3 regions of the Microbacterium sp. SL62 genome follow, and region 2 is predicted to be linked to each of the others. Evidence: predicted binding sites of a transcription regulator. Region 2 holds the regulator's gene; each other region holds the start of a gene.
What was found. The regulator HrcA, encoded in region 2, represses chaperone genes, less so after heat shock. The targets are predictions, from matches to a motif close to TTNGCACTCGNNNNNNNCGAGTGCNAA.

Region 1 (5,798 bases), 770 kb from region 2:
CCGAGCGGCAGCGACAGCACGACGGCGAGGATCGCGGATGCCACGGCCACCGCGAGCGCGCGCTCCGGGGTGACCGCTCCCCCGGCGATGGGCTTGTCGGTGCGTCCGACCGCGGCGTCGCGGGCACCGTCGATCGCGTCGTTCGAGAGACCGACCGAGACCTGACCGGCGAAGACCGCGGCGACCAGCACCGCGAGGCGCCACGGCTCGACGCCCGCCGCGATGCCGAGGGCGAGCGACAGGACGGTCACGACGAGCGTGGGCCCGGGGTGGGTCGCGCCCCACAGGGCCCGCAGGGGCGACCTCGGGGTCACGCTATCCGTCACGCGTCCGACGCTACCGCGCGGCGGCGGTTCGCCGGCCTCCGTCGTGCATAGCGGCGGAGATCTTTCACGACGCGCCGCGGACCGGCATCCGGGGACGGCGTGTCGACCGCGCGGCCCGCCGTCGTGCACGCGCCGGTGGCTGCCGCCGTCCGTCAACCCCCGCGGCATCCGACCCGTCGCCGCCTACCGTCGCGAGAGCCGGGGCAGCAGCGTTCCGCACAAGCCTCGAGGAGCCCCGATGCCCCAGGTCGTCGTCATCACCGGAGGATCCCGAGGGATCGGCCGCGCCACCGCCCTGCGCTTCGCCCGAGCGGGGGCGCGTCTCGTGCTGGTGGCCCGAGACGATGAGGCGCTCGCGTCGGCCGCGGCGGAGTGCCGAGCCCGCGGCGCCGAGGTGCAGACGGCGTCGATCGACCTCGCCCGCGCCGACGGCCCCCGGCGCGCTGTGGACCTCGCTCTGATGCGGTTCGGGCGGATCGACGTGTGGGTCGCCTCCGCCTCCGTCTTCTCGTACGGCTCGGTCGAGGACACCCCCGACGAGGTGCGCGACCGCGTCATCGAGACGAACCTCACCGGGCACATGCGCGCGGCCCGCGCCGTCATCCCCCATTTCCGCGCGGCGGGCCGGGGCACGATCGTCTTCGTCGGCTCCCTGTACTCGCAGGTGGCGGGCCCGTACGTCTCGTCCTACGTCGCCGCCAAGCACGGACTGCTCGGGTTCACGCGGTCGCTGCGGCAGGAGATGCTCGCGCATCGCGGCATCCGGGTGAAGATCGTGCTCCCGGCGAGCATCGACACGCCCATCTACCAGCGCGCCGCCAACTCGACGGGGCGCACGCCCTTCCCGCTCCCGCCGGTGGTGTCGGCCGACCGCGTCGCCCGGGCCATCGTGCGGGTGGCGCGCGGACCCCGACACGAGGTCGGGGTGGGAGCCGCGCAGTTCGTGACCCGCCCCCTTCAGTTCTTCGCTCCGCGCGTGTACGACCGCTTCATCCGTGCGCTGCAGCATGCCCTGGGGCTGCGCCGTCGCCCCGCCGCAGCGACCACCGGAGCGGTGCTCACCCCGCAGCACGACCCCGGCGCGGTGAGCGGGGGCTGGTCGCGCATCCCGCTTCGCCGCCCGCGCTGACCAGACCGGGAAGGACCCCGGAGGCCATGGGGCATCCGGAGTCCCGTGGACAGCTTCAGGCTGCGGTCTCGAAGCCCTCTCGCTGCGTGTTCTCGTCGGCGACGCGGACGCCCCAGCGGTAGGCGAGCTTGCCGCCGAGCCAGCCCGAGACGCTCAGGCCCGCCGCGGCGATCGCGCTGAGCAGGAACGCCACCACCGGCACGCGCCCGAGGTCGAGCAGTCGCACGACCAGCCCGATCGAGAACAGGACCATCGCCGTGACGTTCAGCACGAGATGCGCGAGCGCGGTGCGGTGAGCGGGGGTGCCCTTCGGGATGCGCGACATGTCGAGCAGCCCGAGCACCGAGGCGCCCACGGCTCCCCCGAGCCCGATGGCGATGAGCCAGCGCGAGCCCTGCGCGAATCCACGCGGATCGTCGGCGGCCAGGCCGAGCAGATCGAACACCAGGCTCGACGACCAGGCCCCGATAGGGATGGTCACCGCCACCGGGTGGAACGGGTGCCCGTACGGCCCCGCCACGATCGCCCGGGGCACCTTGGCCGCTCGCATCGCGGGGAAGCTCGCCCCGCTCCGCGGCGCCGAGACCGTCGAGGGCCCCGGCGTCGCGGCATCCGTCCCGCTCATTCCTTGTGCAGCGCGTCCTGCGCGCGCCCGGCGAGCTTCTCGACCGTGTTCGGCAGCTCGGTCGTCCCGTAGAACCGCACGTCGGGCTTGGTGGGCGGGGGCATGGGCACGCCCGCGGGGGGCTCGGGCAGGTAGGTGAACTCGCCCTTGCCGTCGGGGGTCGGGCCCGAGGCCCACGTGCCGTCGCCGGCCTGGGCACCGTCGCTGAAGTTGATGTACTGGTACGCCACGTCGCGGTCCTCCTTGTCGAGAGGGAAGTTGCTGGGCACGGGGAGCTTCTCGTAGCCCTCGGCCTGCAACTCGGCGGCGGCCGCTGCCCACTGGTTCTGGTGCATCGTGTCGCGCGCCAGCAGGAACGCGAGCAGATCCTTCACGCCGTGGTCGTCGGTCTGGTGATAGAGCCGCGCGACCTGCACACGGCCCTGCATCTCGGCGTTCGCGTTCGCGGTGAAGTCGGCGAGCAGATTGCCGCTCGCGGTGATGAAGCTCCCCTGCCACGGGTTGCCGTTGGAATCGACGGGGCGCGCGCCGGCGCCCGCGACGATCCCGTGCTGGATGTCGGTGCCGCCGATCACGGCCGCCACGGTCGGGTCGTCTTGCACGGCCTCCTCGGTGATGCCGAGCGGCGACTTCTCAAGCAGCTGGGCGATCATGATCGCGAGCATCTCGACGTGGCCCATCTCCTCCGCGCCGATGCCGAACACCAGGTCGCGGTACTTGCCGGGCATGTGCATGTTCCAGGCCTGGAACTGGTACTGCATCGCGACGGAGATCTCGCCGTACTGCCCGCCGAGCACCTCCTGGAGTTTGCGGGCGTAGACCGCGTCGGGCTTGTCGGGGGTGGCGGAGTGCTGCAGTTCTTGCCGGTGGAAGTACATGTCTCTCCTCACGGCGCCGGGGGGATGGCCGGGTGACCGGTGGCGCGTGAGTGCTACGAAACGTCTGTTTCCGCCCTTCACGCGCGGGGGTTGTGGGGCGCCGCGGCGTGGGCCACAATGGCGCGCCCGAGTCTTGGCACTCTCATGGGGTGAGTGCTAATCTGAATGCAGTTGAGCCGTATCGACTCAACTTCACAGAACATCCGGGATGCCGAGTCCCGACCGATCGAAAAGGAGAACGACCATGGCCACCTACGACCCCTTCCGCGACCTCGACCGCCTCGCGTCGACGCTCCTCGACGCCCGCCGCGGCGGTGGTCCGCGACGGATGCCGATGGATCTCTACCGCGACGGCGACCACTACGTGCTGGCCGCAGACCTGCCCGGTGTCGACCCCGGCTCGGTCGACATCGACGTCGACGGCCAGCTGCTCACCATTCGCGCCGAGCGCACCCTCGGCTCGGGTGAGGGCGTCAAGTGGATCACGCGTGAGCGCGAGACGGCGTCGTTCGTCCGCCAGCTCAACCTCGGCCAGGGCATCGACACCGACGGCATCAGCGCGTCGTACCGCAACGGCGTGCTGAGCGTGACGATCCCCGTCAGCGAGAAGGCGAAGCCCCGCCGCATCGCCGTCTCGACCGACGAGCGCGACGGCGTCATCGAGGCGCACGAGAGCACGCCTCAGCTGATCGAGCAGTAACGGCGCGACCTCGAGGGGCGGTCCTGCGGGGCCGCCCCATTCGCGCGCCTGGGCGCGATGACGACGTCGCTTGTCAAGGGTCTGGCCTTTGCGCCCGCGCGATCGGAGAGTGCCGCAGTGCCCCGCCCGTCCGTCGCCGCGTGCGCGAGGGACACAGCGAAGCCCCGGGCGTCGCGAACGGGCCCGGGGCATTCGAAGGTGGGTCAGAGGTCTTCGGGAGCGAGATCGCCCTGGCCTTCTTCGCCGAGTTCGACCACGCCCGGGTCCATGCCCTGGGAGTCGGTGCCGGTGGACTCGGGGTGGATGTCCTCGAGCGGGATGTCGCTGTCATCGGCGGGGATCTCCGCCGGGTCGGCGCCCGTCGCGGTCGCCGGGTTGATGTCGTCGGAGTCGGCGCCCTTGTCGAGGGCCGTCGTGGCGTCCCACTCCGCCTGCGCGGGGTCGAGCGTCGGGTCGGGCTCGATGGAGGTGTCGCCGTCGCGCAGGGGCTGCACGCCCGCGATACCCACGTCGGCGGCCGGGGTCGTCGCGTCGGGGGTCGGGTCGATCGAAGCGTCGCTCATGGGGGGTCCTTTCGTGGGACGCACGTCACCGCCGGGATCAGCGGTCCCCTCATCAAACGGGGCGCACCGCCCGCGACCCCGCCCCTTGACACGCACGTCCCCGCCTTCGTACGGGGAAGAGACGGGATGCCGCCCCTCGCCGCGGCGGAAGGAACAACATGGCTGACAGGCTGACGGTCCGCTCGCACGGGATCGACGACGTGGAGCGCGTCTGGCAGCGCTTCGTGCCGAGCGCACGACTGGAGCGCGTGGACCCGCAGCGGGTGTCGTTCTCGTGGAACTCCGTCGAACTCCCCGGGTTCTCGGTCGTGGCCTACGAGCTGGCTGCCTCTGTCCACTCTTCCGTCCGGATGGACGAGCAGATCATGGCGTGCCGGATGATCGGCGACGACATCCGCGTCGAGGCCGAGGGGCGCTCGCTCGATCCGCGCCGCCCGTGGCTGGCGGCCGACGGAGGCGCGGAAGCGCACTGGAGCGGAGCCGCCCGCGTGCGCGCTCTGGTGTTCGATCGCAGCGACGCCGAGCGCCTCGCTCGCATCGTCTCGGGCGACGACCGCCTCGTGTTGCGGCGCCTCAACCCGGCCGCACGCGACCGCGCCGCCGCGACGCAGTGGGAGCGCAGCTTCGCTCACGTCTCCGCCTCGCTCGAGGCCGCGCACGACGACCCGATCCTCTCGGCCGAGTTGCAGCGTCACGCGCTCTTGACGACCCTGTCGACGTTCCACACCCCCTACGTCGACGCCCTGCAACGCTCGCACCAGCGCAGGGCCGCCCCGCGCACCGTGCGCCGCGCGATAGCCCACATCGAGGCGCACGCGAAGGAACCCCTCACGCTCGAGGACATCGCCGTGGCATCCGGGATCTCCTCCCGCGGACTCCAGCACGCGTTCCGCCGCGCGCTCGACACGACGCCGATGGAGTATCTGCGCCTGGTCCGCGTCGTCGGCGCGCACGAGGAGTTGCGCGCGGGCGTCCCGGTATCGGTCGCCGAGGTGGCCCGGCGGTGGGGCTTCTCGAGCGCCTCGCGCTTCGCGCGCTATCACCGCGAGCACTACGGGCAGAACCCCGCGCAGGTCGCGCGCATGTTCTGACGCCGTAACGCCTTCGGTCTCGTCGTTGCGCGCGGCGTGCCGGGCCGTGCCCGATCGCACACAGCGAATGCACAGTGAAAAGCGGAGCGGGCACGGTGCCCGCGAGAGGACCACGTTGGGCACGTTCATCTACGAGAGCGGCGTTCGCAACGAATTCGAAGACCGTCTCCTCGCACACCTGCAGGTCGTCGTCGGCAACAAGCTGCGACGGGGCGAACCGTTCTACTTCGTGTGGAAGGACGACATCAGCACGGGAGGCGGCCGCACCTCGGTGTGGGTCCACCCGCGCTCGAACCTGGTCTTCACGTTCAACGGAGGACGCCCGCCGACCCTGAACCGCGCGTGGCTCGAGGCCCTCATGTCGACGGCGAACTCGCCCACCGGGCTCTACGTCGTGCCCGAGCCCGCCGAAGACGCCGCCCCACCGGAGTCCTTCGCCTGACACGTCGGCCGCGGACCGCGGGTGTCAAGGCGCTGGCCGTAAGC
Region 2 (5,798 bases):
CTCCCCCGCCTCGACGGCGGGACGCGTGAGGATGATGCGGTTGACCTCTTTGCGCTGCAGCGCCTGCACGGCCTTCGCCATCGCGAGGTAGGTCTTGCCGGTACCGGCGGGGCCGATGCCGAACACGATCGTGTTCTCGTCGATCGCGTCGACGTACTCTTTTTGACCCGCGGTCTTGGGTCGGATGGTCTTTCCGCGCGACGACAGGATCGCCTCGCCCATGACCTCGGACGGACGGGGTCCGCCGTCGGAGCGCAGCATGCGATTCGAGCTGGTCACGTCGGCCGGGTCGAGTCCGTGACCCGAGCGGGTCATGCTGAGCAGTTCGTCGACGAGGCCGCGGGCCGCGCGCACCGCGTCGGGCGTGCCCGAGAGGGTGATCTCGTTGCCGCGCACGTGCACGTCGACGTCGGGGTGCTCCTTTTCGACGACGCGCAGCAGGCGATCCTGCGGGCCGAGCAGTTGCACCATGGCCACGCCGTCGACCTCGATGCGGTCGGAGACGGTTTCTTCGGGGGAATCAGCCACCCAGGCTCTTTTCGTTCAGGCCGCCCGCGAGGACGTGGGCGTGCACATGGAAGACGGTCTGACCGGCGCCCTCGCCGGTGTTGAAGATCAGACGGAAGTCGCCGTCGGAGTGCTCGGCGGCGACGGAGTTCGCGAGCCCGATGACCTCGGTGAGCAGGTCGGGGTCGCCCGCGGCCAGCTCGACGACGTTGCGGTATTGCTGCGTCTTGGGGATCACCAGCAGGTGCACCGGCGCCTGGGGCGCGATGTCGCGGATCGCGAAGGCGTTCTCGGTCTCGGCGACGATCTCGGCGGGGATCTCGCCCTGCAGGATGCGCGTGAAGATCGACGGCTCGCTCATGGCATCCATTCTAGTGAGGGCCTCCGACATCGAGGCGGGGCCGTTGCGCCGAGGCGCGGCCCGGATCACCAGCGCCCGTGCGCCGCCGACAGCACCGAGATGGCCGCGGCCCCCGCGGTGGAGGTGCGCAGGACCGTGTCGCCCAGGCGTACGAGTCGGGCGCCGGCATCGGCCAAGGCCGAGAGCTCCTCTGGCGCGATGCCGCCCTCGGGGCCGACCACGAGCACGACGTCGCGCCCGTCAGAGGCTTCCGTCGCGACGGACGTGAGACGGTCGGATGCCGAGGGCTCCAGCACCAGCACGAGCGAGGTCGCGACGAGACGCACGAGGTCGGCCGTGCGGGCCACGCCCTCGACCTCGGGGATCCAGGCCCGGTGCGCCTGCTTGGCCGCTTCGCGGACGATCGTTCGCCAGCGGGCGAGGCCCTTGTCGGCCTTGGCATCCCAGCGCGAGACGCTGCGCGAGGCCTGCCAGGGCACGATCGCGTCGACGCCGAGCTCGGTCGCCGCCTGAACGGCGAGTTCGTCGCGGTCGCCCTTGGCCAGGGCCTGGACGAGCACGAAGCGCGGCGAGGGTCCGGGGATGACCTCGCGCCCCGTCACCCGTACCTCGACCTGCTTCGGCGACGCCGCGGTGACGACACCCGTGAGCCACGCTCCGCGACCGTCGCCCAGTGTCACCCCCTCGTCGACGCGCACGCGCCGCACGGCGGCGGCGTGGTGTGCCTCGGCGCCGGTCAGCACGACGGAGTCGCCCGCGTGGGCGTTCCCGGCGTCGTCGGTGACGAAGTGCAGCACCACGGTCAGTGCCGGAAGCGGTCGCGGAACTTGCTGAACATGCCCTGCTGGTGCTCGGCAAGCCGCGGCTTGGGGGCCTTCGTGCGCTTGGCGAACTCCTCGATGAGGGCGCGCTCCTTGTGGTCGAGACGCGTGGGGGTCACCACGTGCACGCCGACGCGCAGGTCGCCGCGCTGACTTCCGCGCAGCGGCGTGATCCCGCGGCCCTTGATGGTCAGGACGTCGCCCGATTGCACGCCCGGGCGCACCTCGAGGTCGACGCTGCCGTCGAGGGACTCGATCGACGTGTTCGTCCCGAGAATGGCATCCGGCATCGACACCTCGAGGGTCGCGACGAGGTCGTCGCCCTCGCGACTGAAGGCCTCGTGCGCTTCGACCGTGATCTCGAGGTACAGGTCGCCGTTGGGGCCGCCGGCAGGACCGACCTCGCCCGACCCGGGCAGCTGCAGACGCAGGCCCGACTCGACACCGGCGGGGATGTCGACCGAGACCGTGCGGCGCGCACGAACGCGGCCCTGACCCTGGCACGTCCCGCACGGGTAGGGGATGGTGGTCCCGTGACCCTGGCAGACGCTGCAGGGGGCACTGGTGACGACGTTCCCGAGCAGGCTGCGGACCGTGCGCTGCACGTGGCCGGAGCCGTGGCAGATGTCGCACGTGACCTCGCTGGTCCCGGGCTGCGTGCACGCGCCCTGGCACGTCTCGCACAGCACGGCGGTGTCGACCTCGAGGTCGCGGTGGGTGCCGAACACGACGTCGCCGAGGTCGAGGGTCACACGGACCAGGGCGTCTTGGCCCCGCTCTCGACGCGACCGCGGACGCGGACCCCGTCCGCCGCCGCCCTGGCCGCCCCCACCGAAGAACGTCTCGAAGATGTCGCTGAACCCGCCGAAGCCGGCCGCTCCCCCGCCGCCGAAGGGGTTCTGGTCGCCGCCCATGTCGTACCGGCGGCGCTGCTCGGGGTCGCTCAGCACGTCGTAGGCGTGGGTGACCAGCTTGAAGCGCTCGGAGGCGTCTTCTCCGGGGTTCACGTCGGGGTGCAGCTGGCGTGCCAGTCGGCGGTACGCCTTCTTGATGTCTTCGGGGCTGGCATCGCGTTCGACGCCCAGGACCTCGTAGTGGTCAGCCACAATCGCCTTCCTGTCCGCTTGCGCGGGGTCGTTCTCGGGTGGGGTGCTCGCGGGATTCGACGTCAGCGAGACGCGTCGTCGTCTTCGAGCATCCGGGTCAGATAGTGCGCGACGGCACGGACCGCCGCGAGGTTGGAGGAGTAGTCCATGCGGGTGGGACCGAGCAGCCCGACGCGGGCCCCGCCGGTGGATCCGTCGTACCGGCTGGCGAGCACCGAGGCCTCGATGAGTCCGAACGGCTCGTTCTCACGACCGATGCTCGCTGACAGCCCCTTCTCATCGGCCACCATCTCACTCATGAGACGCAGGAGCGTCACCTGCTCTTCGATCGCCTCGAGCAGCGGGTAGATGCTCCCGCGGAAGTCGGACTCGCGCTTGGCGAGGGTCGCGGCGCCGGCCATGACGAGGCGATCCTGACGGAACTCCTCGAGCTCCTCCCCCACGATGCGCAGCACCGCGTCGGCGAGCACGTCCAGCGTGACACCCGGGCGCGGCCCGTCGGTCAGCACGGCTTGCACCTGCTGCGAACTGTCGGCGACGCTGCGCCCGACGAGCAGCGCGCCGACGCGAGCGCGCAGCTGCACGATGTCGGTCTCGCCGGGTTCTGCGGGCACGAGGGCGATGCGCTGCGAGACCCGGCCCGTGTCGGTCACCAGGATCACCAGCACGCGCGGGCCGCCGAGGGCGACCAGTTCGACGTGACTGACATTGGCGCGGGCGAACGACGGGTACTGCACGATCGCGACCTGTCCGGTCAGCTGCGTGAGCGCGCGGACGGTGCGGGCGAGCAGGTCGTCGAGGTCGCCCGCTTCGTCGAGGAACGACGTGATGGCGCTGCGCTGTGCTCCCGAGAGCGGGCGGAGCTCGGCGAGGTGATCGACGAAGACGCGGTATCCCTTGTCGGTGGGGACGCGCCCCGACGAGGTGTGCGGGGCGACGATGAGCTCTTCGTCCTCGAGCAGGGCCATGTCGTTGCGGATGGTCGCCGCCGACACCCCGAAGGCGTGTCGATCGACGATCGCCTTGCTGCCGACGGGTTCGCGCGTGTCGACGTAGTCCTGCACGATCGCACGGAGCACCTGAAGGCCACGTTCCGACACCATGAGCTGCTCCTCCCGTCTGGCACTCGCATCTGCGGAGTGCCAATTCTACGGGATCGCCTCGGCACGGTGCCGGGCGGCTCGCGGAGTCGCCCTGCGGCGCGTCGTTCAACGCCCGAGAGCCCCTCATCGAGGTCGGCACGCGAGCACCGGAACGAACTCGTCCGCCGGCCGCGTCGCCGGTCAGACCGTGAGCGCCCGGACCACGGCATCCGCCAGGAGTCGTCCCCGCAGCGTCAGCACGATGCGCCCGTGAACGGCATCCCGGCCCTCGATCAGACCGTCGGCGATGAGGGATGCCACGGCCTTCCGCCCTTCGCCGAGGATCTCGGACACGGCCAGACCCTCGCGGATGCGGCTGCGCAGCAGCACCGACTCCAGCCGGCGCGCGGTCTCGTCGGGCCGCTCGCGCGCGGCCGCGGGCGATTCGACCGCGGCCAGGCGTTGGGCGTACGCGGCGGGGTGCTTCACGTTCCACCAGCGGAGCCCCGCGACGTGGCTGTGCGCGCCCGGCCCGAAGCCCCACCAGTCGGTCCCCCGCCAGTAGGCGAGGTTGTGACGCGAGCGGTGCGCGACGTCGCGCGACCAGTTCGACACCTCGTACCAGTCGTATCCGGCGGCGGCGAGCAGGTCGTCGGCCAGCTCGTACATGTCGGCTTGCAGGTCGTCGGAGGGCTCGGCCACGACCCCGGAGCGGATTTGGCGCGCGAGCTTGGTGCCGTCTTCGACGATCAGCGCGTAGGCCGAGACGTGGTCGGGCTCGAGGGCCGTGGCCGCTTCGAGGGAGGCGCGCCAGTCGTCGAGCGATTCTCCCGGCGCGCCGTAGATGAGGTCGACCGAGACGTCGAGACCCGCGCGGCGGGCCGCGGCGACGGCCGTGGCGACGTTCGCGGGATCGTGGGTGCGGTCGAGGGCGGCGAGCACGTGCGGCCGGGCCGACTGCATGCCGATCGACAGGCGGGTGACACCGGCGTCGGCGAGAGTGCGGGCGACCGTGTCGTCGACGGTGTCGGGGTTGGCCTCGACGGTGACCTCGGCCCCGTCGGCGATTCCGAACTCCGAGCGGACCGCGTCGAGCATGCGCGCCAGGTCGCCCGGCGGCAGCAGGGTGGGCGTTCCTCCGCCGAAGAAGACGGTGGATGCCGCGCGGCGGCCACCCGCGGCATCCATCACTCCCCCCGCCAGACGCACCTCGGCGGCCAGCGTGTCGGCGAAGTCGTCTTGGCGGGCGCCGCGCAACTCGCTGGCGGTGTAGGTGTTGAAGTCGCAGTAGCCGCACCGCACGCGGCAGAACGGCACGTGCAGGTAGACACCGAAATCGGCGGTCGGGTCGATCTCGAGGTCGGCGGGCAGGTGTCCGTCGGCGGGGGCCGGGTCTCCGAGCGGGAGCGGACCGCCCATCAGGACGAGTACAGCGGCGAGATCGCGCGCAGGTAGCGGGCGAATAGCGCCTTGCGCCGACGGCGCACGCGGCTCGAGAACAGGCGGTACGACGGGGCCGTCGGGCGGTCGAAGGCGCGCACGACGAACCACACCTCGTCGTTGTCGCGCCACTCCACCGCGAACAGCTCTTCGCCGCTGACGATCGAATGTCCGACGGTGCCGAGGATGAAGCCCATGCGACGGGGCTCTTCGAAGACCGAGATCACGCGCAGCTCGGCGTCGGCGCGGTGGCCGTCGACCTTGCCGTGCAGGCGCACGCCGGTGCCGGGGCTGACGAACGGCGTTCCGTCGGCGGCGAAGCGCTGCTCGGCCTCGAGGCTGCTGGGCGCGACGGGAGCACCGTCGGCGTCGAAGCCGACGCCCGAGTAGCCCTCACCCGACGCTGGGCGCACGTCGCTGATGCTCAGTTCGCCGGTGCGCAGGGGCGCCCACGACAGCAGGAGCTCTCCGGCCGCGGCGA
Region 3 (5,798 bases), 1.1 Mb from region 2:
ATCATGGTGGAGCAGAACGCCCGCCGCTGCCTGCAGATCTGCGACCGCGGCTACGTGCTCGACCAGGGCCGTGACGCCTACACGGGCACGGGCCGCGAGCTCATGGACGACCCGGCCGTGATCGGCCTGTACCTGGGCACGCTCGGCACCTGAGCCGCGCTCCCGCCGGAAGGCCCGAGTCCCCCCGGGGGCTCGGGCCTTCTTCGTTCCGTGAGGCGGCGCTCCCCCGCCCCTGCCGACGAGCAGCGCACCCGTGCACCCGGTGCGGCCGCGGGCTCCGCCATCCGCCTCTGTCGACGAGCCGACTCGCGCATCCGCCCGTCGCGCCGTGAACCTGGCCGCCCCTTCCGACGAGCAGCGCGCTCATGCGCCCGTCGCGGCCACGGGCCACGGCATCCATCCCCGGTCCGTCCGACTCGAACACCGGCGACGAGCCCGCGGAACCCGCATCGCGCCGTCCGCGTCCTGCGACCCCCGTCGGTGACCGATCCCGGATGCCGCGACGCCCCGCCGACGGGCGCGTCCCTCGTCCGCGGGTCCTTCCCGGATGCCGCGACGTCCCGCCCCCGCTCCGCCCCGCGCCCACGGGTCCACTCCAGGCGCCACCGACGGCCTCGAACCGCCCTCGGCGCCGCTGCGCGCACGACAAGAGGCCCCGGGACCGAAGTCCCGGGGCCTCTCAGAGGGAACCGATCAACCGGCGCGGAGCCAGCTGTAGTTGTTGTCGTCGCCGTACTCGAAGACACCGATGGTGGCCTGCGTCGGGTCGCCCACGTCGTTGAACGTGATGGGGCCCGAGACGCCGTCGTAGTCGGCTTCGCCGCCGCCGACGATGATGTCAGCGCACTGGGCGTAGCTGGTGCACTTCGTGCCGCCGCCCTTGCCGCCCGAGACCGCCTGCATGTTCGCGGCCACGTCGGGACCGGCAGCCGAGCCCGCCTTCAGCGCCGCGAGGGCGAGGAGGACGACCGAGTCGTACGACTCGGGGGCGTAGGTGTAGTCCTCGAGCTTGGCGTTGCCCTTGCCCGTCCAGAACGAATCCAGCGTGCTGCGGAAGGTCGCCGTCGAGTCGGGGTCGACGCTGGGGTACGTGCCCTTGGCGCCGGTGAGGGTGCCGTTGGGGAACTGCGTGCCGAAGTTCTTCAGGTTGCCGTCGACGAAGAACAGCTTGTCCTTCGCGAAGCTGGCCGTCAGGTCGGGGATGATCGTCGAGACCTCGTCGAACGTGATCAGGGCGATCGCGTCGGGCTTCTGGGCCAGGACGTCCTCGATCTGCGCCGAGAAGTTCGTGTCACCGGTGTTGTACAGGCTGGTGGCGACGACGGATCCGCCCGCGCCCTCGAACGCCTTCTTGGTGAAGCACGCGAGGCCGGTGCCGTACGAGTCGTTCAGCACGATCATGCCGAGGGTCTCGTTGCCCTCGGAGGCGATCAGGTTGCCGAGGACCTCGCCCTGGAGCACGTCCGAGGGAGCAGTCCGCCAGTACAGGCCCTTGTCGTTGTAGCCCGTGAAGGCCGCCGAGGTGTTCGCCGGCGAGATCTGCACGGCATTGGCCGCGATGACCTGGTCGATGAACTGCAGCGAGGTGCCCGACGACGCCGCACCCACGATGGCCGTGGCACCGGCGCCGAGCAGGCGCGGGATCTCGGTCTCGTAGGCCTTGTTGTCGGTGTCACCCGAGTCGCCCTGGATGAGGTTGATGTTGACGCCCTTGTTGGCGGCGTTGATGTCGGATGCCGCGAGCTCGGTGCCCGCGATCTCGGGCGGGCCGAGGAAGGCGAGGTTACCGGTGACGGGCAGGGCCGTACCGATGTTGTACGTGAGGTCCTTGGCGGGGCCGGTCGAGGTCGACGAGTACTCGGGCGTGTACGAGGCGGGTTCGGCGGCGTTGCAGTCGATCGGGAAGTCGCCCCCACCGGCGGCGTTGCCGGAGTCGGACGGAGTGCTGGTGCCGGTACAACCGGCGAGGACGAGCGCGGTGACGCCGACCACGGCGAAGCCGCCGATGATCTTCGCCGCACGCGAACGGGAGAGGACACTCATATGGGTGCTCCTTGGTGAGATGGAACCGCGCGGATAACCCGCTCGGATTGTGACAAACCTAATGGCGCACTTGTAGCCGTGATGTTGCAATGTGTTAACGGTCGATTACGCGACCTAATCGTTACTTTCGCGCGGCAATTCCGGGCCGAGAAACGAAGGAAAAGGCGTCACACGGGCTCGACGACATCGACCGGAGCCCGTCGATGACGACGCGAGGCGACGACGGAGTCGACGCTGAGGATCGCGAGAGCCGCCCAGACGAGGGCGAAACCGGTCCAGCGCTCGACGGTCATGGGCTCGTGCAGCACCCACACCCCGATCGCGAACTGGATGATCGGGGCGACGAACTGCAGCAGGCCGATGACGGTGAGCGGCACGCGCCGAGCTCCCGAGGCGAACAGCAGCAGGGGGACGGCCGTGACGGCCCCCGCCGAGAGGAGGAGAACCGTGTGCAGCGTTCCCGCCGTGCCCAGGGTGATCCCCGTGAGATTCGCGACGAACACCAATTGGATGGCGGCGACCGGCAGGAGCCAGAGTGATTCGAGAGTGAGTCCGCTGACCGCATCCACCGCCGGCCCGATCTGCTTCTTCACGAGACCGTAGAAGCCGAACGAGAAGGCGAGGGTCAGCGCGATCCAGGGGAACGCACCGTAGCCGATGACGATCACCGCGACCGCGACGACGGCGAGGCCGATGGCGATCCACGGCACGAGGCGCAGCCGCTCGCGCAGCACGATGACTCCGAGCAGCACGGTCACGATCGGGTTGATGAAGTAGCCCAGGCTCGTCTCGATGACCCGATCGGTCAGCGCGCCGAACAGATAGGTCTGCCAGTTCACGTAGATGAGCACGCCGGCCACCGCGGTGAGCCCCATCAGACGCGGCTGGCGCACGATCGCGAGGAAGGGCCGCCACATGCGCAGCACCGTCAACAACAGGAGGCAGAAGACGAACGCGAGGATGATCCGCCAGGCCACGACCTCGAACGGGCCGGTGGGCTTGAGCTGCAGGAAGTAGATCGGCAGGACGCCCCACAACAGGTAGGCGCCGAGGGCGTACAGCGCACCGCGGGTGCTCCCGCCGGTCGGGGCGGAAGGAGCGGAGGTCACCGATCCAGCCTAGGGCTCCGCTCGCGCGTCGGGCCGCCGACCATCGCGCCTTTCCTGCCAGAGGGAGCCGATGAGCGCCGGGGACGACGAAGGCCCCGGATGCCGTGGCATCCGGGGCCTTCGAACGATCTCACTCGGTCAGCGGACGACGACCGCCAGGACGTCGCGAGCCGAGAGCACGAGGTACTCCTCGGCGCCGAACTTGACCTCGGTGCCGCCGTACTTGCTGTAGAGCACGCGGTCGCCGACGGCGACGTCGAGGGGGACACGGTTGCCGTTGTCGTCGATGCGGCCGGGGCCGACGGCGACGACTTCGCCCTCCTGCGGCTTCTCCTTGGCGGTGTCGGGGATGACGAGACCACTCGCAGTGGTCTGCTCAGCCTCGACCTGCTTGATGACGATGCGGTCCTCGAGCGGCTTGATGGAAACCGACACGGTCTACCTCTTCTTTCTCGTTACAGAAGACTTGTCAGCACTCACGCGGGGAGAGTGCTAATTCGAGTGTAGAGAAGCGCTGGCACTCACGCAACGCGAGTGCCAGCAACGACCCGCGCCTAGGCTGAATCGGTGGATACCACCGAGCTGACCGCCCTGCTCACACCCGAGGGCCTGCGCCTCCTCGACGAGGTGGGCGCCCTCGACTCGACCGACGAGGTCGCCCGAGCCGTCTCGCGCCTGCGAGCCTCCGGGCACTCCCCCGATCTCGTCTCGGCCGTCGTCGGGCAAGCGCGCCTCCGCGTCCGTGCGGCCGCGAAGTTCGGACCCTTCGCCGAGCGGATGCTCTTCACCAAGGCCGGCCTCGAACAGGCCACGCGCCTGTCCATCGCCGCCCGACACGCGGGTCGCTTCCGCGCCGCGGGGATCGACCGCGTGACCGACCTCGGCTGCGGGATCGGCGGGGACGCCCTCGGGATGGCGGGTCTCGGCATCCGGGTGCACGCCGTCGACGCCGACGAGGTGACCGCCGCGATCGCCGCCTACAACCTCGCCCCCTTCGGCGACGCGGCCACGGTGCAGCACGCGCGGGCCGAGGACGTCGACCTGAGCGGGACGGATGCCGTCTGGCTCGATCCCGCGCGCCGCACCGCGGGGCACGCCGAGACGCGACAGGTGTCGTCCGCCGAGTGGTCGCCGTCTCTCGAGTGGGTCTTCGAGCTGCTGAAGACGAAGCCGGGTGGGGTGAAGCTCGGGCCGGGATTCGATCGCACGCAGATCCCCGACGACGTCGAGGCGCAGTGGATCAGCGCCGACGGCTCGACCATCGAACTCGTCCTCTGGGCCGGATCCCTCGCCCGCGCGGGCGTGCGACGGGCCGCGCTCGTGGTGCGGGGCGGAGACGCCTGGGAGCTCACCGCCCCGGCCGACAGCCCCGACGTCGCGGACCGCGAACTCGGCGCGTTCGTCCACGAGCCCGACGGCGCCGTCATCCGCGCACGGCTCATCGGCGAGGTCGGACGAGCCCTGGATGCCGGCATGCTCGCGCCCGGCATCGCGTACCTGACCTCCGACGCGGCGTTGACGAGCCCGTTCGTGTCGTCGTTCCGCGTGCGCGAGCAGCTGCCGGCCGACCCGAAGAAGCTCGCTCAGGCCCTCCGCACCCGGGGCATCGGCACGCTGGAGATCAAGAAGCGCGGTGTCGACGTGGATCCGGCGGTGCTCCGCAAGAAGCTCGCGCTCCGCGGGGACGCAGCCGCCACGCTCATCCTCACGCGCGTGGGGTCGAAGCGGCTCGCCCTCCTGGCCGACCGCGTCTGACGACCCGGGTCACCCGACCGAGAGCTGCGAGAAACCCCAGATCAACCATCCGACGCTGAACGCGATCGACACCACCGCGAGAGCGAGAGCCCAGACGGCGCCCCGGCGACTGTCGTGCGCCCGGCGGAGGGAGACGGTCGCGAGGATCGCCCCGACGACACCGATCGGCACCAGCCACCCGGTGAACAGCGCCGCCGCGAGGGCGATGATCGCCACCCCCAGGGCCCAGGGCGCGACGGACGGCGGCTTCGGCGGAACGGGCGGCGCGTACGGGATCAGATGATCGCCGAACGCGGCCATCTCGAGTTGAGCGGTCGGCAGGCGACCGTCGTCATCGTCACCCGCGTCGGGGGTCGTCATCTCGGAACCCGCCGCCCGGACGTCGGCGGGCAGTGGTGGCACGGGAGGCAGCTCGACCGCGGGGGCGACGTCCTCCTTGCGGGCCCGACGCGTGGGCGGTGGCACCTCGGTCACGGGGTGGCTCCCGCGCGCGGCGCCGGGGTCTCGGCATCCGGATCCTCCGCCACCTGGATCTCGGTGACGGGGAGCGTCGAATCGGCCCCGAAGGCGAGGGTCGAGGGGCGACGGCCCGACGAGATGAGCTCCGCAGCGAGCGCCGCGATCATCGCGCCGTTGTCGGTGCACAGCCGCAGCGGCGGGATGCGCACGGCGACCCCGGCGGCCGCCGCACGCTCGAGAGCGACATCGCGCAGGCGCTTGTTGGCGATCACGCCACCGCCGAGCAGCAGACGCGGCACGCCGTGCCGCGCGCACGCGTCGAGGGCCTTCGTCACGAGCACATCGACGACGGCCTCGCGGAACGACGCGGCGACATCGGCGACCGGAACGGGCTCCCCCGCGGCCTCGTGCTGCTCGACCCAGCGCGCCACG

Region 1: the regulator HrcA is predicted to act here: its motif matches at 3,092-3,118, upstream of OVA26_RS14155 (Hsp20/alpha crystallin family protein).
Region 3: the regulator HrcA is predicted to act here: its motif matches at 3,667-3,693, upstream of groES (co-chaperone GroES).

Annotation. Positions count from the first base shown of each region.
Region 1 is NZ_JAPPRM010000001.1:2,953,296-2,959,093, forward strand. Features, by position in the region: gene OVA26_RS14135 (UbiA family prenyltransferase) at 1-326, opposite strand, end outside; gene OVA26_RS14140 (SDR family NAD(P)-dependent oxidoreductase) at 565-1,455, shown strand; gene OVA26_RS14145 (DUF2231 domain-containing protein) at 1,511-2,005, opposite strand; gene OVA26_RS14150 (manganese catalase family protein) at 2,077-2,958, opposite strand; gene OVA26_RS14155 (Hsp20/alpha crystallin family protein) at 3,203-3,658, shown strand; gene OVA26_RS14160 (sugar ABC transporter ATPase) at 3,862-4,221, opposite strand; gene OVA26_RS14165 (helix-turn-helix transcriptional regulator) at 4,380-5,312, shown strand; gene OVA26_RS14170 (DUF7882 family protein) at 5,428-5,754, shown strand.
Region 2 is NZ_JAPPRM010000001.1:2,187,148-2,192,945, forward strand. Features, by position in the region: gene OVA26_RS10435 (PhoH family protein) at 1-471, opposite strand, end outside; gene OVA26_RS10440 (HIT domain-containing protein) at 521-868, opposite strand; gene OVA26_RS10445 (16S rRNA (uracil(1498)-N(3))-methyltransferase) at 934-1,668, opposite strand; gene dnaJ (molecular chaperone DnaJ) at 1,671-2,795, opposite strand; gene hrcA (heat-inducible transcriptional repressor HrcA) at 2,858-3,898, opposite strand; gene hemW (radical SAM family heme chaperone HemW) at 4,079-5,296, opposite strand; gene OVA26_RS10465 (DUF1990 family protein) at 5,296-5,798, opposite strand, start outside.
Region 3 is NZ_JAPPRM010000001.1:1,124,526-1,130,323, reverse strand. Features, by position in the region: gene OVA26_RS05330 (ABC transporter ATP-binding protein) at 1-153, shown strand, start outside; gene OVA26_RS05325 (ABC transporter substrate-binding protein) at 694-2,043, opposite strand; gene rarD (EamA family transporter RarD) at 2,211-3,152, opposite strand; gene groES (co-chaperone GroES) at 3,291-3,587, opposite strand; gene OVA26_RS05310 (THUMP-like domain-containing protein) at 3,720-4,907, shown strand; gene OVA26_RS05305 (hypothetical protein) at 4,917-5,381, opposite strand; gene tsaD (tRNA (adenosine(37)-N6)-threonylcarbamoyltransferase complex transferase subunit TsaD) at 5,378-5,798, opposite strand, start outside.